DNA from 3 places in the Bacillus sp. T-10(2022) genome. Region 3 is predicted to be linked to each of the others. Evidence: riboswitches for the same ligand, from Rfam matches in the RefSeq annotation. Region 3 holds a riboswitch; each other region holds the start of a gene.
What was found. Region 3 has a riboswitch for preQ1 ahead of queF (preQ(1) synthase). Riboswitches for the same ligand answer to the same signal wherever they lie in the genome.
Positions count from the first base shown of each region.

Region 1: linked by a shared signal. The riboswitch ahead of queC (7-cyano-7-deazaguanine synthase QueC) and the one ahead of queF (preQ(1) synthase) in region 3 are both predicted to bind preQ1.
Region 2: linked by a shared signal. The riboswitch ahead of OSJ91_RS21040 (VUT family protein) and the one ahead of queF (preQ(1) synthase) in region 3 are both predicted to bind preQ1.

Region 1 covers NZ_CP113518.1:4,310,640-4,322,990, reverse strand. The annotation lists gene OSJ91_RS21135 (C40 family peptidase) at 391-1,593, shown strand; gene OSJ91_RS21130 (poly-gamma-glutamate hydrolase family protein) at 1,590-2,228, opposite strand; gene OSJ91_RS21125 (CapE family protein) at 2,312-2,461, opposite strand; gene OSJ91_RS21120 (gamma-glutamyltransferase family protein) at 2,531-4,114, opposite strand; gene OSJ91_RS21115 (CapA family protein) at 4,189-5,472, opposite strand; gene pgsC (poly-gamma-glutamate biosynthesis protein PgsC) at 5,483-5,932, opposite strand; gene pgsB (poly-gamma-glutamate synthase PgsB) at 5,948-7,129, opposite strand; gene OSJ91_RS21100 (hypothetical protein) at 7,920-8,135, opposite strand; gene OSJ91_RS21095 (methyl-accepting chemotaxis protein) at 8,577-9,395, opposite strand; partial or broken gene OSJ91_RS21090 (HAMP domain-containing protein) at 9,516-9,812, opposite strand; PreQ1 riboswitch class I at 10,442-10,484, shown strand; gene queC (7-cyano-7-deazaguanine synthase QueC) at 10,540-11,205, shown strand; gene queD (6-carboxytetrahydropterin synthase QueD) at 11,205-11,675, shown strand; gene queE (7-carboxy-7-deazaguanine synthase QueE) at 11,668-12,351, shown strand, end outside.
Region 2 covers NZ_CP113518.1:4,302,995-4,308,718, forward strand. The annotation lists gene OSJ91_RS21020 (DUF421 domain-containing protein) at 168-872, shown strand; gene OSJ91_RS21025 (alpha/beta hydrolase) at 976-1,722, opposite strand; gene OSJ91_RS21030 (PadR family transcriptional regulator) at 2,033-2,353, shown strand; gene OSJ91_RS21035 (hypothetical protein) at 2,862-3,011, opposite strand; gene OSJ91_RS21040 (VUT family protein) at 3,033-3,575, opposite strand; PreQ1 riboswitch class I at 3,626-3,668, opposite strand; gene OSJ91_RS21045 (SRPBCC family protein) at 3,919-4,401, shown strand; gene OSJ91_RS21050 (SRPBCC family protein) at 4,430-4,870, shown strand; gene OSJ91_RS21055 (HD domain-containing protein) at 5,050-5,724, opposite strand, start outside.
Region 3 covers NZ_CP113518.1:561,706-574,056, forward strand. The annotation lists gene OSJ91_RS02715 (YfmQ family protein) at 139-588, shown strand; gene OSJ91_RS02720 (BA3454 family stress response protein) at 1,067-1,324, opposite strand; gene OSJ91_RS02725 (EamA family transporter) at 1,453-2,289, opposite strand; PreQ1 riboswitch class I at 2,443-2,488, shown strand; gene queF (preQ(1) synthase) at 2,593-3,093, shown strand; gene OSJ91_RS02735 (aspartate kinase) at 3,298-4,644, shown strand; gene OSJ91_RS02740 (nitroreductase family protein) at 5,263-5,823, opposite strand; gene OSJ91_RS02745 (ABC transporter ATP-binding protein) at 6,271-8,019, shown strand; gene OSJ91_RS02750 (ABC transporter ATP-binding protein) at 7,994-9,784, shown strand; gene OSJ91_RS02755 (carbon starvation CstA family protein) at 10,146-12,200, shown strand; gene OSJ91_RS02760 (YbdD/YjiX family protein) at 12,214-12,351, shown strand, end outside.

The DNA of each region.
Region 1 (12,351 bases), 1.9 Mb from region 3:
CACTCCTATATCGTTAGTACGACTTTATCATCACTGGCCTAATCTAACTTTACCCATTCTGTACAAAAAAATAAAATCCTCTAGTAATTCTTCGATTCCAACCATGAACATTTTTCATGACCTGGGTAGCTCCAGGGAAAGTCACACTGTGACGGTAAAAGAACATAATATAGGAATAATGGTTTATTTTGAAAGTGTTTTATTGAATCGGATTGATGAACATTTGTAAAAAATAGGTTAAATGTTTTATAAGGTTCGCCGATAATATTGTTGGGATGAGAGTTAAGGCTCATCTGATTGGGTGGATGATAGGATAAAAGATTCATATGTTGAAGTTTACTTGAACATCGTATATTTAAAAATATTTCAGCGTATAAAGGAAGGGTTAAAATGTTTAATGGAAAATTAAGCGGTATGATACTTACATTGGTATTCATGGTCAATTTCACTTTTTTACCTGGCTTAAAGGCCGAGGCAGCAGATCCTGTGCATACTGTAACCTCTGGCGAAACGGTTGAATCGATTGCCAAGACATATGAGATATCGGCTGAGCAATTAATGAAAACGAATGGTTTACCGGACGATAAGTTATTTGCGGGACAAAGGTTGACAATCATTCAAACGGCGTATACTCCTTCCATCTATCAATGGTCGGAGAGAGGAAAAAAAATTGCAAACTATGCGAAATCCTTTATAGGGTTTAAAAAGACAGCTGGAGAGGAGACGCCTGAAAAAGGATTTGATTCGAGCGGATTGATTCATTGGGTGCTTTCCCGGCAAAATGTGCCGGTCGACCGTTTGACAGTAGATGGTTTTTATAAGCAAGGGATGGATACAGCCACTCCGAAAATGGGGGATATTATATTCTTTCTGGAAAAAGACAGCTTAAAAGTCGTGACTGCGGGTATTTATGTCGGCAAAAACCAATTTGTCAATTCTGGATACGGTGCAGAAACGGTTCAGGTGAGATCCACTACAGAAGATTACTTTGCAAAATTCCAAGTGGCTTACAAAACATATACGCCTAAAGGAGAGCATATCGTCCAAACGGGAGAAACGCTTAAAAGTATATCGGAGAATTACAGCATTTCCATGAGTACGATCAAGAGTCGTAACGCTTTAACTACGGATGAGTTGATGCAAGGGCAGTATCTTCAACTATACAGCAACCCGTTATATCCGTTTTATGTAAACCAGGAGGCTGCATATGATAAAGCATATGATGTCATCAAGTATGCATACACTCTACGCGGATTCAACTATGTTTTCGGTGGAGAAGATCCGATGATCGGAATGGATTGCAGCGGATTCATTTATTGGGTCATGAAGGAACAGGGCCTTTCAGTAAAACGGGGTTCTGCAGCAGATTACTTCTCATTGCTGCCCAAAATCGAAAATCCAAAGGCAGGGGATTTAGTGTTTTTTAGGGACACAGGAACAAGGCTGGGTGTGACCCACGTAGGTATTTATCTAGGTGATGGCCGTTTTCTCCATACAACGGAAAACACGGGCGTTCATATCTCCAATCTTTCGTCAGATTATTTTGCCGAGAAATTCGAAAGCTTCGGTCAAGTTGAAAGCCTTATGGACTAAGAAGGCCATTCAATCTGTTTATATTCAAGAGTCGCTTTTTCAATGGCAGTAACGAACTGTTTAAAAAGATCACAGTGATTTACCCTGTTTTTACTGGTAAAGTCATCACCTTTGAAAAAGCTTTTTCTAAGCTTAGTGGAAAGTTCCAATTGCACGCCTGCACCCGTTTTGGATTTGTTGGTGATGTTGTTTACTTTCATCCCTGAAAGGTGCTGCGGTGCATGTTCAGTTTGAAATCCAGCTTGGTTGAGGCATTGCTGAATAAGGTTCTTATATGGTTTGTTCCTTCCGCCAATGTAAACCAGCGCATTATGTACGTCGTAGTGGCCATGAATGGAAAGGGTGGTTTGTGCGTTCGCTGCCATTGAAACGCCGACCGGTTCATTGAACAAGTGGGATGTTATATGGAGGACCTGGTTGCCTCTTGGTTTAAGACCTTCGAATAGATAGGTGCTTGCACAAAGTCTCTCTCCAAGTGCGGCTGCAATATCGCTAGTTCCTGGTTCGATGTTCCCGCCATGTATGGCTAGAACTGCAATATCAGGATTCCTGTGATGAACGATGATGCGGTAATCGAGGTCTTCTTGTTCATTTTGCTCTAGTTCAATAAAATCAGTATAGTTATTTTCCTTCATGGTTAGCCTCCGTATCTGTACTGGTTTTAATCTTTCGCCCTTTGACGGCAAAAATAAAAAAAGCGGGGATGCCCCGGCTTTTTTCATTTTTCGACAGTCGTATATTGTTCTATCTTTTTTTGCTCGTCGGGTGTTAACGTTTCTGTCCGTTTAAACGTATTCATTGTCACAAGCAGGGCAGCTATTATAAAAACGGGTATGACCCAGCTTGTTATTTTTTTTACGATATTCATATTCTAAGTCCCCTTATACATCGCTAAAATTCATGTGATATTTAGAAAAGGAGGAGCTAGATTGCTCGTTTATTGCTGAGCTTTCCAGCTTCCATTTCTTCGTTTATCCCCAGCTCCGGATATTTGTCCATTTTTCTCGTTTTTAACGAGTGCTTGAACCCCGCCATAATACATGGGGGAAATCTTCTGAATGACTTCATATCCTGAATCTTCCAAGTCGGATATTGTTTCATCCGAAAGCTTGGCTTCTGTATAAATCTTCTTTCCATCAAAGACGAACCGATTACGGTCGACGATATCCTGAAATGTGCCTTCATTTTCTGTATAAGAATAAAGAACCTGCATCAATACTTGCGGAATCCTATCACCGCCTGGTGAGCCGATCCCAATCGATTCCCGCCCAGGTTTCTTGAGAATGGTCGGAGCGGTGAAAGTTCTTGACCGTTTATATGCCTCTTGAGAGTTCAAGCCGGACCTGAAATTTTTCAATTGATCATTAAGGAAAAATCCATTCGTATAATCCCCAGATCCGAAAAAGTTACTGAGCGTATTTGTTGTGGAAACGACAGTGCCATTCTTGTCCATTATCACAAAGTGTGTCGTACTTTCATGTTCTTCGGAACCATTCGATTCTTTATCTTCCCATTTTTCACTTTTGATCTTATTTTTAAGATTATCCAAGTGAATGGGGGAGAGTAATTTTTCCGCCTTGGAGTGACTAATTCCATCTCCAACATGGGCGGACCGATCTTGATAAGCAGTATCGGTGATGCCCCCCAAGACTTTCATATAAGCTGATTTACTTGAAGAATCACCTAGGTTCATTTCCTCGGCTAGCTTTAACATTTCAAGAACTGTAATTCCTGAAAAGGGCGGAGGGGCGGTAAAAACATCATAACCGGCAAATGCTCCTTGGACCGGCTTCCGTTCTTTCACCTCATAGCGCTTTAAATCCATCAAGTCGATATCTGATTCTCTTTTAATATCCCGCGCAATTTCCCCTTTATAAAAACCATCAGGACCTTCCTGCTGAATCTCCTTCAATGTATCGGCAAGTCTTTCTTGGACGAGGGTTTTGCCTGGTTTAATGGCATCACCATCAGGATAAAAAAGTGAAGTCGCATCGGAAGATATCCTTGGCTGAGCCGCTTCTAATCGTGATGATAACGATTCGTCGACTTCAAATCCGTCTTCAGCCAAATCTATCGCCGGCTGAAGAAGATCTGCCATTGGAACGCTCCCATACTTATCACTTATAACCTGCATGCCGGCCACTAAGCCAGGAATCCCTGTATCGTGTCTTGAACTTGGGTCTTCCGGAGAGGATTCACGATAATCGATAAATTCGGGATCGCCGGATTCCGGGGCAATCAGCATACCGCCGCCGCCACCCACGCCAGATCCATAAGGTTCAACTACACCTAATACATACGATACCGCAATGGCGGCATCAGCCGCCGTTCCGCCATTTTCCAATATATCCATACCGACATCTATTGCGATTGGGTTTGAAGAACTGACCCCATATGATTGTTCCGTTTTACTCTTTATCGGATCATTCGTGTCAGAAATAGGGGGTGTCTTCGAACATCCAGCAATATATATGAGCAAGCTTAGGGATATGAGCACTTTTCCCGTCATACGGTTAATCATCGGTTGTTCCCCCTTTTCGTTGAGCTTCTAAGTTGTGTGTCTTCATTCTTCAAATAGTAGTGACAAAGCGTTCCTTATTGAATGGGTTGCATTTCCTGTTGTTTAGCTTGTACGGCCTTTTTCTCTTGTGCTGCTTTTTTCTCCAGTGCAGCTTTCTTTTCCATTGCTGCCTTTTCCTCTTGTTCACGTTGTGCCTTATGGTCGATTACCTTCTTGTGATCCAAGGTAATCTCGATGCGATCCTCTTTTTTCGACCACTGGACTTTTTCTCTCGTTTCCTTCGTCAACTGTCGGTAAACACGTGATTTGTCAATTGAAGAGGTAGCTGGCCTTGGTGTTGCTTCTTCAATTTGCAGTGGTACGACATCGATTGTAGCTTTTCCGTCTACCGCTAAATGGTATTGAACCATAGCTGAATCCTTTGTGCGTGTCCAGCCTTGATCGAATATGAAATTTCCTAAGCTATAGAAAATGATTCCATCTTTATAAACATCAAACGATTGAAGCACATGGGGGTGATGGCCGATGATGATGTCAGCCCCCGCATCGATGATAGCTTTAGCCAAGTCTTTTTGACGAGCGGTTGTTGATGTTGAATACTCTTGTCCCCAGTGCATATTCACCACAACCAAGTCTGCGTTGCCTTGCTTGGCATTCCTTGCTTTGCCGATCATTTCAAATAATATATCAGGGTTGGAGTTCAATAGTCCGGCTTTATCATTTTTTGACACGGCATCCTTACCGTAAATATCTGTGAAGCCAAGTGTTGCGACACGTACGCCATTAACATCCGCATAGTCGATGCTGTTTTTTGCTTCGGCAGTGTTTGATCCAACACCGACATAGTGCATATCCGCACTTTTGAATTCATCAATCGTGTCAAGAAGTCCTTGTTCTTCATAGTCCATCATATGGTTATTGGCTAAAGACACCACAGAGAAGCCAGCATCTTTAACGGCTTCCACACCACTAGTATTCGAGTTTAATCGGATGGGCGTATCTGCTTCCTTGTAGTTAGATACCTCTTCTTTTAAAGCGGTATGTTCATAATTCCCACTGACATAATCTGAATTGGCGAAATATGGCTTCATATACCGGAAGAGGTATTCATACCCGTGCCTTTCCGTAACTTCTTCAACATAACGTCCCATCATCACATCACCGACCATTGTCATTGTCAATGGTTGATCGGATTTTGGAGCGGTTGTTTTTACTTCCTCAGCCCGTCCCATCCAAGTGGTAATGACTAATGCGATTAGTAATATAGGTAGTATGATTCCAGTGTATTTAAGATTCTTTTTCTTCGTGCGTTTAATAAAGATAAGTGTTTTTTCTTTTGCATTTAAAGTCCGTTTCATTTTTTGCACCTCAGAATAGGTAGTACACGTTCATTAAACCGAAAGTTAAGCCGGATAATAAAAGCGTGCTGCCAAGTGTCAATGGCATTCCTTGTCTTTGTATGGTATTCGCTATCAATCCAGGTACGATTATACCGATTCCCCGAAACTCGAATATTTCAAATGGCATGACGGGGTAGACTAAGTCCAATAGTAGTTTCAAGCAAATCCCGGTCACCATCATGGCGGCGAATTTTCTTCTTCCATATAAAATCACCCATCTTGAAAGGCCGTGAGTGACGATTAAATAAGTTACCACACTAATGATCAATATGGTCAGCATGATTTCCCATTGATCAAATACTAATGCCAAATAACCTGGCACGATAAGTCCTGCGGGTACGACACCCGTCTTTTCTGAAAATATAAGGCTAAGCGTTACTCCAAGTACTAGGGCTACATATAAATCCGATCCAAACATTAAGGTTCCTCCTACTTAACTTGCTTTTTGCTTTGTTTTAGATTTCATGAATGCTTCAATTAATGGTTCCGCTGCACCGTGAATATTCCCGACACCGTAGACGATGCGATTTTTCATCAATGGGCGGAGACGGGCCACGATTTCTTCAGTTGACCAGTTTTCTAAATCCCAATATTCTTTAGTATCCAATTTCCCTTGCTCGAATACCCTTGTAATCGGTGATGTGGTTTCACCAATGGCAATGACGATTTCAGATTTTATGTAAGGTAATACATCTCTAGCAAACTGCTCAGTACGGTCCACACGATCGGCACGGCAATTCATGATGACGATAGGAGGTTCTGTGCTGTATCCGAACGTATTGACACGTTCCCATATGTTCAGCGTAGATGACGCGTCATTTGCAGCAAAGCCATTGACAAAGAAAGTTGGCTGGATGGGATCTCCGAATTTGGTGATCCGCATGGCACCTGGATCGGGATGCGCATTCAACATGCCGCGAAAAGCCGTTTTTTCATCAATGCCCAAAGCTTCAGCAACGGCCAAGGCCAGTGATGCATTATCAGGAAATACCATATAGTCGAATTCACGCAGGAATTCTTCCGAAATTCTGGAATTGTCTGCAACGATCACTTTTGTGTTGCGTTCTTTGGCAATTTGCTTGAAAAAGTCCAAATATTCACTTTCGATGGTTATTAAGTGACCATTATGGGGAATGGTAGCAGTGAAGGCTTCAGCAACCTCATCCAAAGTCGGTCCCATGACATCCATATGGTCCTCCAATACATTCACGATGACCCCAATGTTTGCCTGGATCATTTTGTTTTGGAAGATTAGTTGATAGTCAGGCTGTACGGCCATGCATTCACAAACCAGTGCTTCTGTGCCTAAGTCGGCAACTTCTTTAACTACACGCCGTTGTTCTCCTATATTGGGTCCTTCCGGGCGGCGTACAATCGGTTTTTCCTTGTCGGTAAACCAATAGATCATTCTTGCTGACGTTCCGGTTGTTTTACCTACTGTTTTGTATTTAGCTTCCTGGATCACACCTGTAATTAGACGCGTTACAGTGGATTTCCCTCGAATCCCATTCACATTCACACGTACCGGGATGGAGTCGAGACGCTTCTGATGGCGTTTTTGTTCAAAAATGCCATAACCAAGCAAAAAGATCGCACAAATAAATATTGGTGCCATTTTTTAACCTCTCTTTTTTTCAAATATTTGAATTACTGAATACACACTACATGATTTTAAACTTAATAGGCAAGAGTCAATTATTCTATCGTAATATAGTTATTATCAGCTTTTTCAAATAAATGTATATTGGAGTGTAATAGTATCTAATGGGATAAATTGTTTTATGAGTACAAAGATATGGCTGGAAATCAAGAGAATCCTCGGTTTATTTACACTAAATTATGGGAAGTTTAATAAAAACCCATTTTGGTCAGAATCAAAATAGATTCATGAGCATTTGAACCTAATTCATAATGGCTATATTTAAATAATAATTATTTTTGAAAAGTGAGGTTTATTACAGTTTGTTAATTGTTTATACCCATTGTTTGACATAAACGTAATAATTTTTATGCATTTGTCATTCAATGTGAAATATTGCATCTAACGACTCAATTAGTTGAACTCTTTTGAATATGGATAAAGATGAGTAAAAGCACACATCTCTTTTTTTTAATGTTTTTCGGTTTTTCTCTTCGGAAATACCCATGGGCCTATAATTGAACTTTTACCTAAAACATGAAATAAACTAAAGTTAACCCATTTTTTTAAAAAAATACCTAGTTTCTTCTATAGATATAGTGTTTATAGAAGAATGAAAAATAAAAAAAGCTCAGAAGTATTTCTGAGCTTTCGGCTTATATATTGTAAATGAATGGAATGGTCACGGATCTCCGTTCATCCTGGAGATTTAACGTTTGTGGGTCTTGAGCTACAGCATGCGTAGCTTATTATGGAAGGAATCAGATTAACTGGATTTCTTTCTGTCAGAAATCTCAAGGTTGGAGCCCTTTTTACCGCCATCAATCACATAAAGTCTAGGAGCTAATCTCCTTCTTTTTCCTTGATTGTCAGGATTCATCTTCATATAATTTTCGTATTCTTTGCGAAAGAACTCTTCGGTTTCCCGTTCCAGTGCTTTTCTTTCGTTAAAATCTGCGATGAATTTGAAAAAACGTTTCATATGAATTCCTCCTTATGGGGTTAAAAGGTCTTGGTTTAATAGTAACATATCATTAGTTGATTTTAACCTTTTTTTACAAATTTGGAATGGAAATCGTGTTTTTTTGAGAATAAAGTTGTGAATGGTTTGATTCAAGAGAAAGCATGCAATGGATCCTTACTGAGTATAAGTGCCCGTGCATGGTGTTGAAAGGAAATTTCGGGATTTGCAGTAGCAGGTATTGGAAGCAATGATTATTTAAGTTAAAATATTCCTTTAATTAATTATACACTAAATATTCTGAAAACAAAGGAAAATATCCACTTCCAGCCGCTTCTGATAGATTTGTTTTTTAATGGTTTATTATTGTGTATAGTTATTTATTCCCCGAATAAACGAAAATGAAACAACATTATAATGGAAGGGAAAAAGCAATTTCCCGCATTCGGGAAATTGCTAGTGTCATAATTGGAACTTCTTAACCTGTTCAGTGAGCAGTTCTGCCGAGGATGCAATTTCACTGGCATGATTCGTGATTTCATCCATCGAAGAGCTGGATTGCTGAGCGGAGGCGGAGACTTGTTCGATTCCTGCCGCGGACTCTTCAGAAACGGCTGCGATATCTTCGATAGCCTGATTGATTTTTTGGCTATTTGTGGAGATATAGTTCAATTCGTCTGTTATATGCTGTATTTTCATTTCCATATTCCCGACAGAATGATTAATTGTTTCAAAGGTTCGGCCTGTGAGCGTAATTTGTTTTGTGCCTTCATCCACTTGTGTGTAACCATCTTCCAGGGAGTGGACGACCGTTTTTGAACCTGTTTGAATGGCGGAGACAATATTGGTGATATCCCCAACGGAGTGTGTGACCTCTTCAGCGAGTTTCCGCACTTCATCGGCGACGACGGCAAAGCCCCTGCCATGTTCACCAGCACGAGCAGCTTCTATGGCTGCATTCAGCGCCAATAGATTGGTTTGATTGGATATATCCTTGATGACCTGCACAAGCTGCGAAATTTGCTGTGATTGAGAATCGAGCCCTTTCACTTGCTCTACGGCGTTTTTGACAATCCCATCAATACTTTGCATCTGTTGGACCGAACTGCGCATTAAAGTGGTGCCCTCCTTGGTCAAGGAAAGGATTTCGGTTGAACTGTTAGCTACATCCACCCCTTCTAGGTGGGCAAGCTTAATCCTGCCGGTGAAATCATCCATGATGCGAACCATTTCAGATGCCCGGTTGGCTTGTGACTCCGAACCTTCCGAAAGTTCATACATCGTAGTCGCTATCTGTTTGCTGCCCTGCTGCACTTCATTTGCTGATTGAGTCAGATCTTCAATTTGGTTGGAAACGGATTGCGAAACACTGAGCATTTTATCGATCGTATCACGAAGGTCTTTCTGCATTTGATTGGCGGATACCGTTAGTTCGCCCATTTCATCATTTGACTTTTGCTCCAGGGGCTCATGATTCAGCTCTCCTGCAGCCACCATTTTCATCCTATCCCTGATTTTAAGGAGGGGGGTGGTAATGAGGTTGGCTGTAACAACCGCAAGGACAAGGCCAATAAGGACTGCCGCAATGGATATGAAGATACTTGTCGTCTTAACCGATTTCCCGCTGGCGATGACGGTTTCACCTGAAGCGACAATCAATTCCTCGCGTTCCGAAGCAAGCTGCTTGAAACCCTCCATTACTTCATTGCTGATTGGCGCCACTTCATTTTTGAGTATCTCTTTAGCGCGTTCTTCATTTCCTTTTTCATATTGTGTAAATACCCGATCTACAATCATCGTCCTCCAATCCACGCTTTTCTCGATCAATTCCTTCGCTTTATCAGAATCGCTTAAGGCTAGGAGTTCCTCCTGGATGACCTGGCTTTCTTCAGTATATTGTAAGAACCCTTCTTTATAACTCTCGTCACCATAAAGAATATAGGCCCGGGCGTATGCGGTTCTTTGTGCTAGATTGTATAGGAGCTTTTCGTCTTGGATAAGAAGCGGAAGTTCCTTTTCGATGATATCCTGGGAATAAACCAGTGACTTGTTGCTGCTATAAATGTTGAATGCTCCTAAGATGACACATAAAGATATGATGAGTGAAAATGCCACCAATACCTTTGCTTTAATGCTTTTCAAATTATTGGACCCCTTTATCGATATTTTATTCACACTGTTTTATCGGATAAATAAAAGGATATTTAAGCAATGAAAAGTTAACCAAATTTTCCATCAGGTCTAATGTTCTCTTAATATAAACATCTTGATTTCTTATCGTTTTCAAGTTACTATTGACTTGGAAAAATATAATATTCCGCGTTAAGGCGGAAGAGGTTCTAGCTACCCTCTCAAAAAAACTAAGGAGAAACAGTGCTCTATTCTTAGGGTGCTGTTTTTTTCCGTAAAAAGGAGTTTTATAGAAATGAAGAAGAAAGAAAAGGCAGTGGTTGTGTTTAGTGGAGGTCAGGACAGTACGACGTGCCTGTTCTGGGCGATGGAGAGATTTGAGGAAGTGGAAGCGGTGACGTTCGATTATAATCAGCGGCATAGCTTGGAAATCGAATGTGCTCAAAACATTGCCAAGGAATTGGGCGTGAACCATCATATCCTTGACATGTCGCTGCTGAACCAACTGGCACCAAATGCGCTGACGAGAAGTGATATTGCGGTGACGGACGGAGAAGAAGGGGAATTGCCGTCGACGTTCGTACCAGGGAGGAATTTGCTGTTCCTTTCGTTTGCCGGAGTGCTGGCGAGTCAGATTGGCGCTAAACATATTGTCACCGGTGTCTGTGAAACGGATTTCAGCGGATATCCGGACTGCCGCGATGTATTCATTAAATCATTGAATGTGACCTTGAACTTGTCGATGGACCAGTCATTCGTGATTGATACGCCGCTAATGTGGCTTAATAAAGAGGAAACATGGGAGCTAGCGGATCAGCTAGGCGCGTTCGACTTTGTCCGCGAAAAGACCCTGACTTGCTATAACGGAATCATCTCCGACGGCTGTGGAGATTGTCCGGCATGTAATCTGCGGAAAAAAGGACTGGATGACTATGTAAGCAGACGGAAGGTGCTTTCATGATGTACGGTTTTACGATAGTGGATAAACTCCAAAAAATAGATGAAGATATTCAGCGCAGCCAATTGAAGTATACAAACAAGAGGGTTCTCGTGAGTAAGGAATTCACCTTTGATGCGGCACACCATCTGCATGATTATGAAGGGAAATGCAAGAACCTGCATGGCCACACGTATAAGGTCATTTTCGGATTAAGCGGGTATACAGATTCACGAGGGTTGATGATAGATTTTGGGGACATCAAGGATATATGGAAAAATGAAATTGAAATCCACCTGGATCACCGTTATTTGAATGAAACCCTGCCGCTCATGAATACAACAGCTGAAAATATGGTTGTCTGGATTTATGAAAAAATGGCCGAATCCCTTTCATTAAAAGAATATGAGGGTGCTAGAGTCGAATTTGTTCGACTGTACGAAACGCCGACAAGCTATGCCGAAGCCAGAAGGGAGTGGATGGAAAGTGAGTAAACTCCCTGTTATGGAAATCTTCGGGCCGACCATCCAAGGAGAGGGAATGGTCATTGGCCAAAAAACCATGTTCGTTCGGACGGCCGGCTGCGATTATTCGTGTGCCTGGTGTGATTCCGCATTTACTTGGGATGGCACCGGTAAGGAAGATACCGTCCAGATGACTGCTAGAGAAATATGGGATGAGCTGAAGCGTATTGGGGGTTCTGGTTTTTCCTTCGTGACGATATCAGGAGGAAACCCGGCTCTGCTGAAAAACCTAAACGGCTTGATAGCGATCTTACATGAAAATAAAATGAAAATAGGTGTCGAAACCCAAGGGAGCAGATGGCAGGATTGGTTTCTCGATATTGATGAACTGACTATTTCACCTAAGCCGCCGAGCTCTGGAATGAACACGGACTTTACGGTGCTCGACCAAATCATCTCGAACCTTGCCAATCGAAATCCTGAAAACCATGTCTCATTGAAGATCGTCGTCTTTAACGAGGAAGATTATCAATATGCCAAACATGTACATGGGCGTTACCCGGATATTCCTTTTTATCTGCAGGTCGGCAATGACGACAGCCGGACGGCGGATGATCGTCAATTGATCAGCGGCCTATTGAAGAAGTACGAAGAGTTAATTGATAAAGTGATAGTAGATGATGAATTGAATGATGTGAAAGTCCTG
Region 2 (5,724 bases), 1.9 Mb from region 3:
GTCAAGAAAGTCTTAGAAGGACCGATGTTGGGTAATACTTAAGAAGGAGCTGGCTTAAATTATAAACGGCCCATCTAAAGAGGTCTTTAAATAAGCTTCCCAGTTGTTTCAATTCATCCTACTGACCATTACATCTCCTTTGCAGGAAATAAGGACGTGAATTTTTTGTGGACTTTTTTAATAGCCAGGAAACTCTTACTGCAATCCAGTGGACTTTAAGAGCCATTATATCCTTCTTCTTCTTACTTTTTTCGGTTAAATTAATGGGGCAACGGTCCATTTCCCAGTTAAGATTACTTGATTTCATAATGGCATTAATTATTGGAAACATTCTTGCCCACCCTTTGTCAGATGAACAGTTAGGTTTGAAGGGCTCAATGATTACGACCTTTGTTTTAGTGATTTTATATATAATTAGTGTGTTTACGGGTCTTAAGTGGGGCAAAATCCGAAGGTTTTTTGACTCCGCCCCCTTTCCACTTATCGAAAATGGACAAATCATTTACAAAAGCTTAGCAAAAGCCCGAATCTCCATCGATTTTTTATTATCGGAATTAAGAAAAGAAAAAGTCGAAGATATTCAAAAAGTGTCCCTCGCACTATGGGAACCGGGTGGTACCATTTCATTGTTTTTATACTCTCAATATGAAGCAGTAACCCCAGCAGATATGCACCTAGAAACAAATGCCTTCGCTTTTCCTAAAACGATTATTAAAGAAGGGAAGATCGATTCTAAAGAATTGAAGCGGGGCGGCAAAGACGAAGCATGGCTTAAAAACAGAATCAAGATAACATATAATGCCGATGTGAACGATATTTTATTGGCAACTCTTGATAATAACGATAACTTAAAGGTCTTTTTCTACAAATAGATTTTCAGCCAAAATAAAATCCCCTCAAGCATTGTGTTAAAGCCTACATATGAATGCAGGCTTTACACACGTTCAACTTAAAGGGGATTTATAAACTCGCTTATTACTCCGACCAATTCAGTGTATTCAAGAACTTATACACATCTTCATACACCTGTTCACGTTCTTTGCCCAATGTGATAATATGACCTGATTTTTCATACCATATCAAGTGTTTATGCTGCGTATCGACTTCATTGAAAATCGCTGTAGCACTCTCAGTATAGTCGGGATCATCCAAGCGCCCTTGCAGAACAAGAGTTGGTGATGTGATTAAATCTAAATTTTCACCTGTCTCATTAATAATATTCAGCACATCTTTTAGTTGAGGCATAGGCTCTTCTTCCAGCAGCTTCACTTCTGCAGCAATTTGGTCTGCATCTTTGCCCTCAAATTTCTTATAAGCCTGTGCATAATTGAGCAAGCGGTTCTTTTGTCGATCGATACTTTTCCCTTGCGTCGGAGCGCACATTGAAACTACGCCTTTTACAGGCAATTCAATTCCCACTTTTAATGAGAACACTCCTCCTAAAGAAATTCCTACAACAGCAATTTCTTCATATCCTTCTTCTTTAAGGAATTTATAGCCATTAACTACATCTTCCCACCATTCCTTTGGACCAGTCTTAACGAGTTCCTCACCAGACACTCCATGCCCTCTATAAAGAGGTCCGTGGCAAGTATAGTCGAGATCATTCAAGTATTTCCCTAATTTCTTCATATCTCCTGTACTTCCGGTAAACCCGTGAAGTAAAAGAACAGCTCTCTTTCCACCAATATATGTGAATGGCTCTGGTGCTTTCACTTTCATCTATCTAGGACCTTCTTTCTTTGCTCTTGTTGATAAATAGAATCTAAATGATTTTCGAAAAAAAATCAATTAATACCCCTTGAGTAGGGATTCTTCTATCCTATTCCGTATTTTCATTAAAACAATTAAATCATGTATATAGTATCCTTACCACACTCTTCACAACTCATCCGTTCCGAAGCACATTTTACTATGATTAAATTTATTTAGCAATCGTCATTTAACCATTTTTTTTAAGAAAAGTAAAATGCACCTTGTGATACGATGTACAACGTATTACACTTTAAAAATGAAAAGGAGGAGAATTTATTTGGATAAAGAATTAATGAAGGGAAGCATTGACCTCCTTTTGCTTTCACTTCTTTCACAAAAAAAGCTATACGGCTATGAAATCACGAAGATCTTGAAGGAAATGAGCATGGGCAAATATCAAATAAGTGAAGGCACCCTCTACCCCGCCCTTAAACGGTTAGAAAAAAAAGAATTCATAAAAGGCCATTGGCAAGAGTCCGAGTCAGGCCGCAGGAAATATTATCATGTCACCGAAAATGGACAAACCGAACTTGAGCGGAAGCGAGAATGCTTTTTCTTCCTCGAAAAATTAGTTCGGAAAAGCACAGAGCAATTTTAAACAATATACAAAGCTTCCTAGCCCCATTAATGGAACGGTGCAGGAAGCTTTTTTTGATTTTTACTCGTGAGTTTGGGCTAATTACTCTTGAATTTGTCCTGCACTCATAATTTCGCACTGTTTATTCGTGAAATTCTCGCTGTTTACTCAGGATTTCGCGCTATTCTCATGATTTCGTGCCATTTACCGTGAATTTTGCACTTTTATTCGTGAAATTCATGCTGCACTCATGATTTCGCTCTGTTTACTCGTGAATTTTGCACTTTTACTCGTGAGTTTCGGCCATTTACTCGTGAGTTTTGCACTTTTACTCGTGAATTTCGGCCATATACTCGTGAATTCGTTCTGCACTCATGGCGTTGCGCTCTTTATTCGTGTATTTGCACTGCACTCATGATTTTGCGCTGTTTAATCATGCTTTAGCGCTATTCTCATGATTTAGTGCCGTTTAATCGTGAATTCCGCACGTTTTACTCGTGAGTTACTCCGTTCACGCAAAAAAAAGGACCTAATTTGGTCCTTTTTTGTCAATTCCTTTATGCTTGCGATAATTGGCGCAGGAGAGCTTCATACATTCCCCTTGAACATGCGCCCCATATTTTTCACGAAAGGCCTCGAGGCAATAGCATTTATCTTCTTCTTTTTTGGTTCCATCCATGTAGTGCATCCCTCCTGGCATTTAACTGGAGACTACACGTTTCTCCAGTTCTACGTTGATTCGTCCCAACAATACGGCACCAATGGACTGAATGATAGTTTTAACGATGATTTGGCCGATGACCGCAGCGGGTACTGCTTCCCATGGCAATATATTGGCACCCAATGGACTTAGGCCAATCACGACAAATATCACCGAATCGAAAAATCCTCCAACGATCCCGCTGTAAAACACCCTCCAACTCATCGGGAGCTTTAAACGGGTATAAATTTCCGTATCCGCTGTTTCTGCGACCACGAAGGATAATGCGGAAGCAAAAACAATCAGTAACGTATCTCCTAATAAAAATGATACACATGCAGATAAAATAAGTGCAGTGACGATGCATATATAGGTCTTCGCGCGGCCGAATTTATTCTGGACCAGATCTCGGAAGATGAAGGTTCCCCCGATGAGCAATGTTCCCATCGGGATGATGAACATGCCAAAATGTAATGGCTCAAAAGCTGCTGTAACCACATTCGCCGTGATGATGGATACTAAATACAATAAAATTCTTAACATTTCTTAATTCTCCTTATACAGAAAAAACAGCACCCTAAGAAAGAGCCCTGTTCTCCTTAGTTTTTTTGAGAGGGTAGCTAGAACCTCTTCCGCCCGGGCGGATTATCATTTTCCTTATTCATCGTAGCTTGAAAGCGATTGGAAATCAAGAAGTTTCCATACGGCCCTTTTATGTCACGGAGAATCCGGTTTTAGCAATGCACTTCAAATCTTCTTCAATGCAATGACTTTGCCGATTTCTGTCGCAAAAAACTGCTTGACCGGCTGTATATGAAAGCCGACAATCAATGATAGAGTTAGGTTACGGTCTTGATATCTTATTTGGCGAGGAGGAAAAAGAATTATGAAAAAAACTACGTTTGTCTATCCTATTTATATCGCAACCACACCAGAGAAGCTTTGGGAAGCCCTGACGAGTGGTGAAGTCACGAAGAAATACCACTTTGGATTGCAAGTACAGTCTGACTGGCAAGAAGGTTCAAGCGTCAAATATATGCTGGAAGATGGGCGGATTACTGATCATGGGAATGTACTTAAGTGTGAGCCGTTGCACCTGCTCTCGTATACATGGAACATGGCAGGAGACGAAACACCTCGCAAGCAGCCTACACGGGTCACTTTTGAATTACAGAAAATGGATGATTCGACTTTAAAGTTAACGCTTAGGCATGAGGAGCTATTGGAGACAGATTTCGTATATGATGACAATACCTTTGAAGGCTTGAATAATGGTTGGCCAGCCATTCTGAGTAACCTGAAGAGCTTGCTTGAAACTGGAAGGACCCTGCCGCCAATATCAGTAGATTGGGATAGTGGAATACAATAAAAACAAATCGAAAGAGAGTTGATTTAGTATGGATACCCAAATAATTACGAAATTTAAGATAATCAAGCCAGCTAATGAAGTGTTTGAAGCCATAGTGAATCCTGAAAAAATCGGGAATTTCTGGTTCTCATCGAGTTCGGAAAGATGGGAACAAGGCCGGACGCCTGCATTGAGATACAACGAATACGATGCTGAAGTGATTATTAATGTAATGGAAGTCGAGGAAAATAGGAAAATCGTGTTTGCGTGGGGCGGAAATGATCAAGAAACGGTTGTTACCATTACACTAAAAGAGTTGGATAATACGAGTACAATTATTGAAGTAAACGAATCAGGTTTGAGTGAAGAAGACCCTGAAATAATAAACAAAATGATCGGACAAAAGGAAGGTTGGGTTTATACATTAACCTGTTTAAAGGGTTATTTGGAAAATGGCGTTAATACTTTGAGAGCATCATTAGTTTTTTAATTATTAAAGGATGCTGGTTCAGATGTATAAGGCATCCGTTAATCAAGCTCCTTCCTGGATGTCGATTGTCTAAATCAACTAATTTTTAAACGGGAGGAGACTTACATGTTTCCGGAAAAAAACTCAAGGATGAATAACACCCTTGAGTTTTTGACTTTCCGTATGGTTTGACACGAAATTCAATCGGAAATCACTTTTAGATACATGCCCTTTGAAGCTTTTTTGTAGGCTTCAATTCCCATTTTCTTGACTTTGTCTGATAAACTGGATGCTCTTATTAATTGGGTTCCTTGAATAACGGAAGGATCAATGAGCCGCACTTTATTTTTCAGATAAAAATCGTAGTCCACTTGATTTTTTTTCACCTTTACGTTACCATGGATCCGTTTTAACAGATTTTGCACTTCATGGTCTTCAGTCAAGCTTAACAAGGACATGACTTCCTCATCTGTACCAAGTAAGTCATCAAGGCTGATCAGTTTTTTAGCCAAAGCCAATTTTAAGGTCTTTGCCAAAATTCCATAGCCATATATATTAAGCGGTTCCATGAAAAAATCAATAACTTCGCTATAATACGTTTTCACAAACCATTCAGCCGATTCAATATTATCCAGATACATCCTTCCATTTATTATGATTACATGGTTTAGAAAGTCATGAACGGATTCCAGTGTGATATGTCCATATTGATACATATCCCGGAGAGTATAATCTACCCGATCGGCACATAACTCAGGTGCTGGCTGTTCAAGCAATTCCCATTTTGATTGAAAAACATCTTCACATTCATATCCATACCTCTTCAGTATTAAGGGGATTTCGGATTCCATAATGACTTGTTCATATATTTTTTC
Region 3 (12,351 bases):
ATTGCGTTTAAGTACAATGTTTTACCAAAGTAAAACGTTAATAGAACGGACACATCTTCTAAGAAAAACTGCCAGCCCTATTGATATAATAAGTTATATAAGAAAGAAATAATTTATAAATGTAGCGGAGATGATGAATTGACATTGCCGGTTTTGATTTTGACAATTATCTTAAGTTTGTTAAAAATATTGGTTTCCTGTCTTCCAACCGATGCTGTTAATTGGATTATCAGCAAATTTAAAATACACTCAGAAATTAGTGGCGGGAATGCGATCGTATCCTTTGACGGAAAACGTTTGGAAGGTGAAGAAAAAATTCAAGTTATTAATCATTTTAATAACGCCAGATTTTTGAAGAAAAATCATATATTCCCGGGTAACGAGCAATTGTTTTTACATCCAGAGGACAGTGGGACTCCATTGGTCATTGATACTAAAAAAGGCAAAATTGATGTTAAGTTATTTGTGTACATTTACAATGACCGCGTGGATGTAGTTAAACAGTACAAGAAGAAACTCATTTCTTATAGTTTGTTTTCCGATAGCCTCCAAGAACGTTCCGTGCCATTAATAAGTAACTTAGCTTAAAAGAACCAAAAATCAATTATTATCAAGTTTGTAGACAAAAGGGGTTCTATCTAAATTTTAAAACAAAGTTGATTGGAACGGAGGGTACGAGACTCCTGCGGGAAATGCGAGTCCAAGGGAGACCCCGCAGGCGCAAAGGCGCCGAGGAGGCTCCCGGACCGCCCGCGGAAAGCGAGTGCCTGGAGTGGAAATTAACGTTTAAATTGTCTAAAGTCTGAGACGGTCCTTTAAAAGATCGTCATTTTTTATAAGTCTTTTATTCATTTAGGTACTTTTTTCATTAAAGAAAATTCTTAATTACTTGTTATTCAGATTGAGAGGTTTACTTACACAAACTGACGACTGAATTTTAGTGTCTTTGTGTTTTTAAGTAGGAGGGAATTGCTAAAAGAGGGTCTTTAATAGCGCATATGAAAAATATTTTGGATATTATTTAATGGTAATAAAAAAGCAGGTATCTATTGCGATGCCTGCTTTTTTATGCTTTCCATTGCTTTTCAACTTGATGAAGGGCTTGTTGTAAAATTACTTCATGATCTGTACCCGGTTGAGTAAGGACGTTAGTTTGATAAGATTTTCCTTGGAAATCTACTGTTACTGTAACTTTTACCATTATGCATCTTTCCTTTCTTGATTCAGAATTAAATGAGGTGGTTGTACCTATTTCTTTTATACCCATGGCAGAAGAATAATCAAACATTTCAAAAGCAGTAAAATTGAAAGAATTAATATTCAAAATTATCTGATATTTTTATGGATGTGTCAACATTTTTTTTTTTTTGACCTGCCCCATTTCCCGTTTAAATAGAAAATGACCTGGCTTGTACACATGACAGCCAGGTTGTTTTTGTAAACGAATTATATTCATATTTTAGTTAAAATAATACCGATTAATGCTGCAAGAACACCGGCAATTTGATAGGTTTTTAGTTTTTCCTTGAATAAATAACATCCAGCGAATACGACAACTAAACAGTTCAGGCTGACGACAGGGAAAATGATGCTTGCAATCCCGGTGTTCAATGCAAAGAAATAACATCCATAGCCTATCATGCTTAAAAAACCTACTAAGGAACCGATTTTGACTTCCTTTAGCTTGATTTTTTCTTTTTTAAAGGCCAGAGCCGAAAGAAGATAAAGCATTCCGCCTCCATACATTGATACAAGGATATCAAGGGAGTTTAAATGAAGACGTGTTGATGTCGTCATTAGAATTCCGAGCACACCAAATGATAAGATGGAGAATAATGTGTGCATGATCCAAGGGACATATTGATGGTTACCTTTGGCGTTAGGTGTATACTGGATAACTAATGTAGCGAGAAACATGCAGACGATTCCACTCCACTGCAAGGAAGAAATATGTTCGTGAAAAATTAAAGCTGCACAGAGTATGGGGAATATTGCATTCGCTGCGATTAATGGTGATGTCAAGCTTGCCGGCCCTTTTTCAAAGGCGCTTGCCATCTGGATGTTACCATTAGCGTTCAGTACACCAATTGCTGCACCAAGCATGATGGACAGCCAGTTCAGCTGTAAACCATCCATAAATACTCCATAAATAATGGACAAAATAAAAGCTGAAAAATAAAAGAAAAATTGGATATGTATCTTGGAATATCCTTTTCCGCTGCTCCATTTGAAAATACTGTTATTGATTCCGAAACATAAGCTTGTGATGAGTGCTGCAAAAATCCACATGTGTATATTCTCTTCTTTCTTATAGGTTGAACTGCTTTTTCCATTTTAAACTGAATATATAAAGGAATCAAACCCAATTTAAGAGAGTTGCATTGACAGATTGACTATTTTTTTTTATATTTACTAAGACAATTTTAAAATATTTCCCGATAAACGGGAGAGGTTCATAGCATCACCCTCTTAAAAAAACTATGGCTTTGATATTTTTCGCGAATCAACCATATCTTTGAGGAGATATGGTTTTTGTTATATAGAGGCCCATTTTATGAATCTCCCTGAAACGTGGGATTAGGAGGACTTTTCATGTCTGGAAGAAAAGAAGAAGAATTAAAAAAAGATATTACACTGCTTGGGAATCAAGGAACAAAATATACATTTGACTATGCGCCTGAAATCCTTGAGTCATTCGATAACAAGCATCCGAACCGGGATTATTTCGTCAAATTCAATTGCCCGGAATTCACTAGCTTATGTCCGATAACGGGCCAGCCGGACTTTGCTACCATTTACATCAGCTATATTCCCAGTGTGAAAATGGTGGAAAGCAAGTCTTTGAAACTTTATTTATTCAGCTTCCGCAATCACGGTGATTTCCATGAAGACTGCATGAACATCATCATGAATGATTTAATCGAATTGATGGATCCTAAATATATTGAAGTCTGGGGCAAGTTTACACCTAGGGGCGGAATTTCCATCGACCCTTACACGAATTATGGGAAACCAGGTACGAAGTATGAGGAAATGGCGCATTACCGCTTGATGAACCATGACTTATACCCGGAAACTGTGGATAATCGCTAAAGAATAGGAGAGACAATGGGCATATGCCCGTTGTCTTTTTCCTTGTTTTTAGCCATTCTTTATCAGTCGTCCTGATGATTTGTCCTTTTTAAAAATACAAATGTCCTCCTATAATGGAATTTCCGCTTGATTGTTTCGAGAAAAAGCGTAATAATAGGGAGAGTTGATTTTGACAGAATATTTACGAAAATAGGGGATGTCGAGATGAAAGTTGCAAAGTTTGGTGGAAGTTCACTTGCGTCAGGTGAACAGTTGAGGAAGGTATTCGAAATTGTTGTTTCTGATCCAGAGAGGAAGATTGTGGTCGTTTCGGCTCCAGGAAAACGCAATTCCGATGATATAAAGGTGACGGATTTATTGATTGAAGCTGCGGAACAGCAGCTGCGCGGGGATAACGGAGAGCATTTGATAGAAGATGTTGTATCCCGCTATGCGAGCATTGCTGAAGAGCTGGATATATCCGAGAGTGTCATCACTGGGATTCATGAGAATTTAATGGCACTGCTGCATGCAGACCAAACTAACCCGAAGCGCTATCTGGATGCCTTGAAGGCCAGCGGCGAGGATAATAATGCGAAGCTGGTCGCAGGTTATTTTCAAAGCCGTGGTGTAGAGGCACAGTATATCAATCCAAAGAAGGCCGGCTTGATCGTAACGGATGAAGGTGGATTCACCAAGGTGCTGCCAGAGTCTTATGATCGGTTATATGCTCTGCGTGATGAACCAGGAATCGTTGTATTCCCAGGGTTCTTTGGATATACGTTAGATGGTGATGTGTTAACCTTCTCAAGAAGCGGTTCAGATATTACTGGTTCGATTCTTGCGAATGGGGTCAAAGCTGATTTGTATGAGAACTTTACGGACGTGGATGCCGTTTATGCGGTGAATCCAAATGTGGTTTCCAATCCGAAGGGAATCCGGGAACTAACCTATCGTGAGATGCGTGAGCTTTCTTATGCAGGTTTCTCGGTATTTCATGATGAGGCGCTGATTCCTGCATTCCGTGCGGGAATACCTGTCCATATTCAGAATACGAACAATCCGGCGGCACAAGGGACCCGCATTGTGAATACACGGGATAATACGAACGGGCCCGTTATTGGGATTGCAAGTGATAAAGGATTTTGCAGTATTTACATTAGCAAATATTTGATGAACCGGGAAGTTGGTTTTGGCCGGAAACTGCTGCACATCCTCGAAGATTATGGAGTTTCATATGAGCATATTCCATCAGGCATCGATGATGTGACGCTTATTCTAAGGCAGGATCAGATGAAAGGTGAAGCCGAGAATAAAATCATTTCCCGAATCAAGAAAGAGCTGCATGCCGATGAAGTGAATGTGGAGCATGATCTGGCCTTGATCATGGTTGTAGGGGAAGGGATGCGTCATAATGTCGGTACAACGGCAAGAGCGTCAAAAGCCTTGGCCGAAGCAAAGGTGAATATTGAGATGATCAACCAGGGCTCTTCTGAGGTAAGCATGATGTTCGGTGTGAAAGGGCACAACGAAGAGACGGCGATTCAGGCATTATATCACGAGTTCTTTTGAGAATAATAGATCAGTGACCTCCTTTTAGAAGGGGGTTTTTTTGTGATCAATCTTTTAGTCACTATACATACGGCTGGACTTTTCATCTGGTACTTTATGATAGTGGCAATGACCGTATGGGGATATTGAATCTGAGCTAAAAGACGCGGATACTTATTGCAGTGAATTGGTATGGTATATTCGTATTATAAAGCTGGGAAAGACTATAAAGTTAAGACAAATGCTGCTTCTGGATGTTATCCCCAATTGGTTTAAAATATTCACTTTGAGTTGATCTCGCTGAATAGAATCATGTTTAGAAAGCCATCCTTATCACCTCAAGTTTAATACTTCTATATTTAATACAAAAAAGACTGTAGGAATAAGTTCTATCTGTATATTAAAACAAAGTTGATTGGAGCGTAAGGTGCGAGACTCCTGCGGGGAAAGCGCGTCAAGGGGAGACACCGCAGGCGTAAGCCGAGGAAGCCCGGACCGCCCACGGAAAGCGAGTGCCTGGAGAGGAGATCAACGTTCAAATTGTAAAAGTCATAAAAAAACTGTAGGCAAACTCGATTTTCATCGAGTTTGCCTACAGTCTGAGCCTCCTAATGGAAGATTGGAGGCTTTCCTTTTATGTTAGTCCATAATGGTCAGGAGTTGATCGATCGCGTTCCTTGGACGCGGGGCAGGGATCATATCGGGATAGCCAACGTGAAGGCTGCCCACGATCTTCTCGCCAGGTTTCACGCCTAAAGCTTCACGAAACTCCATGCTATGTATCATGCCGTATGTTTCCCATATCATCCCGATTCCCTGTTCCCAGGCAAGCAGGCTGAAATTCTGAATCAAGGCACTTGTAGCCGCATAATCTTCTTCACGTGTCATGGGATTCGGATTCTCTTCCATGATCACTGCGACAAACATCGGTACACCTATAAGTTTATTATATCCTCGCTGTCCGGCTGCTTTTTTCTTTTCAGGGTCCTTCTCTTTGCCTTCCATGAATGCACGGGTTGCTTCTGCGAGTTTTAAGCGGCTATCACCCAGAACCACGACGAAGCGCCACGGTTGGGTCAATTTATGGTTCGGTGCCCATGTTGAAGTTTCCAATAATGATTGGATGGTATCAATAGGAACAGGAATGTCTTTAAATCGTTTGATGCTGCGCCGTTCTTTAATGATATCTTCTAGTTTCATGATCATCCTGCTCCTTTAATCATATATGTAAATTTAATAGTTGAAAAAAATAATCCCCGGCTGCCTAATATGCTTCCAACGTGAATAAATTACTTGAATAAAGAGGGGGCAATATTCTAGTGACTTGCATTCGCTAATGAGCATATAATTTTACTAGGCACAGAGAAGCCGGGGCGACATTGTATCTATGTACAATATCAAAAGGGTACGATAAGAGAATATCGTAATTGCTTATCAAATTTCAGAGATCAATAATGAAATTGAAAATCATTATCAATTAGAATTTTCGCTTATTTCCTGTTATTTGTCAAGGGTATTTATAAAAAAAAATCAAGATTTTTACCAATGCTTTAAAACAGTTAAAATCTTTTAAAAAATCTGTATAAAAATGTATAATGAGAGGATGAAAAGATGCTATTTACATACGGAGAATCGAAGGTGTCATAGATGAAAAAATTGTCCTCATTTCTTAAGCCGTACTGGCTTTTGATCATTCTTGCTTTATCCTTAATGATTGTCGAGCTCGGGGTAGAGCTGTTACAACCTTTATTTATAGCAAAAATAATTGATGATGGCATTTTGCAGAAAGATTTATCGGTGGTGATTAAATGGGGAAGTGTCATGGTTGGGCTTTCTGTTTTTTCATTTCTTGGCGGGATTGTTAATTCCTTTACGGCATCACATGTAAGTCAAAGCTTTGGACATGATATCAGGAAAAGCCTTTTTGGTAAAATACAGGCGTTTTCTTTTGCGAATTTGAATAATATCCCGACTTCCTCGTTGATAACAAGGATGACAAATGATGTGACCCAACTTCAAAATACGGTTTTTATGGGCTTGCGTATCATGGCGAGGGCGCCATTGATCGTAATCGGCGGAGCGATAATGGCTATTGCGGTCGATTTGAAATTATCCCTTGTTTTGGTCATTTCAATTCCGGTTCTTGTTTTCTTCTTGCGATGGGTTATGAAACGGGCGGCTAAGCTGTTTAAGCTCGTCCAGAAAAAACTCGATAATGTCAATGGTGTCATGAGGGAAAATCTGATAGGCATGCGCTTGATCAAAGCTTTTCTTCGTAAGGAGCATGAAATCGGCCGATTTGATGATGCGAATGAAGAGTTGAAAAGAAAGACTGTGTCTTCCCTTCGTTTAATTGAAACGACGATGCCTGTGCTGATGCTGGTCATGAATGTGGCGATTCTGATCATTCTCTGGCTTGGAAGTGAATTTATAACAACGGGAGATATACAGGTAGGGGAAGTTGTGGCGATTGTCAACTATGCCACGAGGATTGCGGCATCCCTTTCCGTTTTTTCATGGCTGATCATGGTCATTTCCCGTGCAAAGGCTTCAGCGGAACGTGTGACGGAAATATTTGAAACCCCGATAGATATTGATGAAGGTAAGGCGGTAAGCAAGAGTGGGGCCGTCAATGGGGGAGGCATTAAGTTTCTGGATGTATCTTTCCGCTATCCTGGAACCGAAACCCCGATATTGAAAAACTTGACCTTCTCCATCGATCCGGGAGAATCGCTTGCCATCATAGGAGCGACAGGATCAGGGAAAACATCACTGTTTCAGCTGATTCCGAGATTATACGAAGTTGAAAGCGGCTCCATTCAAATTGATGGCCAGGATCTGAAAGATATTCCCTTGAATTCGCTGCGGAACAGGATCGGCTATGTACCGCAAGAGGCCCTGCTATTTTCAGGTACCATAAAGAATAATGTCGCTTGGGGAAAAGAAGGTGCCTCGATGGAGGAAATCATGGCTGCAGCCATGCATGCTCAGGTCCATGAGACTGTAATGAAACTTCCGAAGCAATATGAAACCCAGTTAGGGCAAAAAGGAGTGAATCTGTCGGGAGGGCAAAAACAGCGCTTATCGATCGCAAGAGCATTGGTGCGCAAACCGAAGATTCTCCTTCTGGATGATAGTACAAGTGCGCTGGATTTGAAGACGGAAAGTAAATTGCTTGCCGCTTTAAAGGGCTATACATGCACAACGCTCATCATTACACAAAAAATCAGTACAGCCATGGAGGCTGACAATATCTTGTTGCTGGAAAGCGGTCAAGTACTTGCGCTGGGGAAACATCAGGATTTGATGCAAACAAGCGATCTTTATCGAAAAATCGTTCACTCACAGTTTGGGGAGGAGGGGATTTCGCTTGAGTCGAAGAATATCTCCCGATAAGGCAAAGTCTAAACCTGTCAACTCCTGGAATACGATAAAAAGGATCATTCCCTACTTGGCAACGAATAAAAGCCTGCTATTTTGTGTCCTTTTCATGGTACTGATAAGCTCGGTTTTGGGATTGCTTGGCCCCTTTCTTGTTGGGATGGCCATTGATGATTATATTGTCACAAGAGATAGCGGGGGGCTGATCAGCCTTCTTTTAGGGCTTCTCGGAGTCTATATATTCTATTCCCTATCCATGTGGCTTCAGAATTATTGGATGATCGGAATCGCACAGGATACGGTTTATGCGATGCGCAATCAACTATTCAAAAAGCTTCACCAGTTGTCCATTCCCTTTTTTGATCGACGTCAGCATGGGGAATTGATGAGCAGGGTCACGAATGATATAGAAAATGTCAGTTCCACTTTGAATAGTTCCGTCATCCAGATTTTTTCAAGTGTGCTGACACTGGTCGGGACGATCGGAGTTATGCTGTATTTGAGCCCTTTATTAACCGTTTTAACCTTATTCATCGTTCCTCTCATGTTCTTCGGTCTGAGGTGGATAACGAACAGGACGGGAAAGCTGTTTAAAGCACAGCAGAAGAACCTTGGAGAACTGAACGGGTTTATAGAAGAAACGATTTCCGGACAACGGATCGTAAAGGCTTTTTCACAGGAAGATAAAGTGATCCGTGATTTTATCATCCGGAGTGAAAATTTAAAGAAAGCCGGATTTCTATCACAATCATACTCAGGGCTGATTCCAAAACTGATGAATTTACTGAACAACTTAAGTTTCACGGTAATAGCCGCTGTCGGCGGATTTTTGGCGCTGAGTGGCATAGGTACGGTTTCCATCGGGGTAATTGTCATCTTCACCGAGTACTCAAGGCAATTCACCCGTCCGCTCAATGACCTGGCTAACCAATTCAATACACTCCTCTCAGCTGTTGCCGGCGCTGAGCGGGTTTTCGCCATACTTGATGAAAAAGAAGAGGAAGTGGATGAGAAACAGGCTTCTGAACTTCGTGATGTCCGCGGTGAGGTGGACTTTGAGGGTGTTTCCTTTTCGTATAATGATGAAGAGCAAACGATATATGATGTTAGTTTCCATGCAAAAAAGGGGGAGACCATCGCGCTTGTAGGTCCCACGGGGGCCGGTAAGACTACGATCATTAATCTTCTTGCACGTTTTTATGAGCCGAACAGCGGCCGGATATTGATTGACGGCCAGGATATCCAACAGGTGACGAGGTCCAGTCTCCGTAAGCATATGGGCTTCGTTTTACAGGATTCCTTCTTGTTTCAAGGTACGATTCGTGAAAATATCCGCTACGGCCGGCTGGAGGCAGAAGATGAAGAAGTGGTGAATGCAGCCAAGCTTGCCAATGCCCATTCCTTTATCATGAAACTCCCAGATCGATATGAAACCATCTTGAATCAAGATGGCAGTGGAATAAGTCAGGGGCAGCGCCAGTTATTATCGATTGCCAGGGCTATTTTAGCTGATCCCGTTTTATTGATTTTGGATGAAGCGACAAGTAGCATAGATACGATAACCGAGCTTAAAATCCAGGAAGCATTACACCGCTTGATGGAGGGAAGGACAAGTTTTGTCATTGCCCACAGATTGAATACAATTCAGCAAAGTGATCAAATCCTTGTACTTGATGAAGGAAGGATCATTGAAAAAGGATCCCATGATGAATTGTTGCGGCAGAGGGGTTTTTATTACGATCTAAACCTCAGTTCATTAAGGGAAAATCAGATAGGATAAAGAAAAAATGTGTGCCATCAGGCGCACATTTTTTGTGTTGGTCCCATAACAAGGACAACTTCCGTTTCATTTAATGATGCTCAAAAAGGGATTTTTTACCTGGTGCGATTTTTATAAAGAATGTGTGAATTCATAAATGCATATTGGTGGGATAATAGGTAATTATCGACAAAATAATGGAAAACACTTTACAAATTGACTAAATTGCTATTGCTAATAAACCTTATGGTAACATATAATTCAGAATATATATAAAATTCTTTAAATTTAATGGGTACGGGGAGAAATATAGCCCTGGCCCCTTATAAATGAAGGTTTTTTATAGTTGCATACTAGATCAATAGAGAGGAGATGGAAAAAAATGAAAGCGCTTAAGTCGGTTATTCTTTGGGGGGTCATATCTGCATTGGGTGCGGTGAGTTTTGGTTTCGTCGCGCTAAACCGGGGGGAAAGCATCAATGCCATGTGGATTGTCACTGCGGCACTCTGTGTATATTCAATTGCATACCGCTTTTATAGTAAATTCATTGCACGGAAAGTGTTTGAGCTAGATGACAATCGCCAGACTCCATCGGAAGCGAATAATGATGGGAAAGATTATGTCCCTACAAACAAATGGGTGTTGTTTGGCCACCATTTTGCAGCAATTGCCGGAGCAGGACCTCTCGTAGGTCCCATCCTTGCAGCGCAAATGGGATATTTGCCAGGGACGCTATGGCTTGTAGTCGGAGTTGTATTGGCTGGTGCCGTACAGGATTTCATCATTCTCTTCGGTTCGATGCGCCGAAACGGCAAATCTTTGGGAGAGATGATCAAAGAGGAGATTGGCCCGATTACAGGCTTGATAGCGATGATCGGTATTCTCGGTATCATGATCATTTTATTAGCGGTACTTGCCCTGGTTGTCGTAAAAGCGCTGGTGGGCAGTCCGTGGGGGATGTTCACGATTGCCTCGACGATACCGATCGCTGTTCTCATGGGCATTTACATGCGTTATATAAGGCCGGGACGGGTTGGAGAAGGATCGATTATCGGAATCATACTTTTGATGCTCGCTTTATATTTCGGCCGCTTTGTAGCCGAAAGCGCAACATTGGCGCCAATGTTCACTTTCAGCGGGGAAACGATTGCCATCATGTTGATAGTATATGGTTTCGTTGCCTCCGTTTTGCCTGTATGGATGTTATTGGCACCGCGCGATTATTTAAGCACATTCTTGAAAATCGGTACGATCATCGGACTTGCACTTGGTATCTTTATTGTCATGCCGAGCCTTGAAATGCCTGCCGTCACTCAATTCATCGATGGAACAGGACCTGTATTTTCCGGAAATTTATTCCCGTTCCTATTCATTACGATCGCTTGTGGAGCGGTATCGGGATTCCATGCCCTCGTTTCCTCAGGTACAACTCCTAAAATGATTGAACGCGAATCGCATGCACGCCCAATCGGATACGGGGCGATGTTGACTGAATCCTTTGTAGCCATCATGGCGATGATAGCCGCCTGTGTATTGACGCCAGGTATCTATTTTGCCATTAACAGCCCGGGGGCCGTTGTGGGAACGGAACCAGCGCAAGTGGCTGCTACGATATCCGATTGGGGTTTCCTTGTGACACCTGAGATGATTACCGGCCTTGCAGACGATGTTGGGGAAGAGACCATTATATCCCGTACTGGAGGAGCTCCAACCTTTGCTATCGGCATGGCTCATATCTTCTCGCAAGTGATTGGAGGGGCGTCCCTGATGGCGTTCTGGTATCATTTCGCGATCCTGTTCGAGGCATTGTTCATATTGACCACCATTGATGCAGGAACCAGGGTGGGACGTTTTATGATACAGGATATCATCGGCACCTTTTATAAACCATTTGCCGAAACGAATAAATGGCTGCCCAATATAATTGCGACTGCCATTTGTGTAATCGGTTGGGGGTACTTCCTTTATCAAGGGGTCATTGATCCTCTTGGCGGGATCAATACCCTTTGGCCATTGTTTGGAATTGCGAATCAGATGCTTTCCGCCATTGCGTTGCTGCTTGGGACGACGGTCCTTTTCAAAATGGGCAAAAAAGCGTACACATGGGTCACTCTTGTGCCCACTACATTCTTGTTGATAGTGACCATGACGGCAGGGTGGCAAAAGCTGTTCCACGAAAACCCGGCAATTGGCTTTTTAGCACATAAGGATAAATTTAAAGCGGCTTATGATAGCGGGGAAGTTCTTGCTCCGGCAGCCAATCTGGTCGAGATGAAGCGGGTTATCGTCAATGATTATGTGGATGCTGCCCTATGTGCCATCTTCATGGTCGTGGTGATCACGGTCCTGATTTCTGCCATTAGGTTATGGATAAAAGTCTTGAAGAACCAGAAAATAGATTTACATGAAACGCCTTATGTATCAAGGTCGTCATAAGGGAGGGAAGGCAATGTTGAAAAGAATAATTACAATTCTCAGCTACAGAAAGCAATTCGTCAGTTTGCTCGTCGGCGTGCCAAGTTATGATACGTATGTGGCGCATATGAGAATGCATCATCCAGAAGAGCCCGTGAAAACCAGGAAAGAA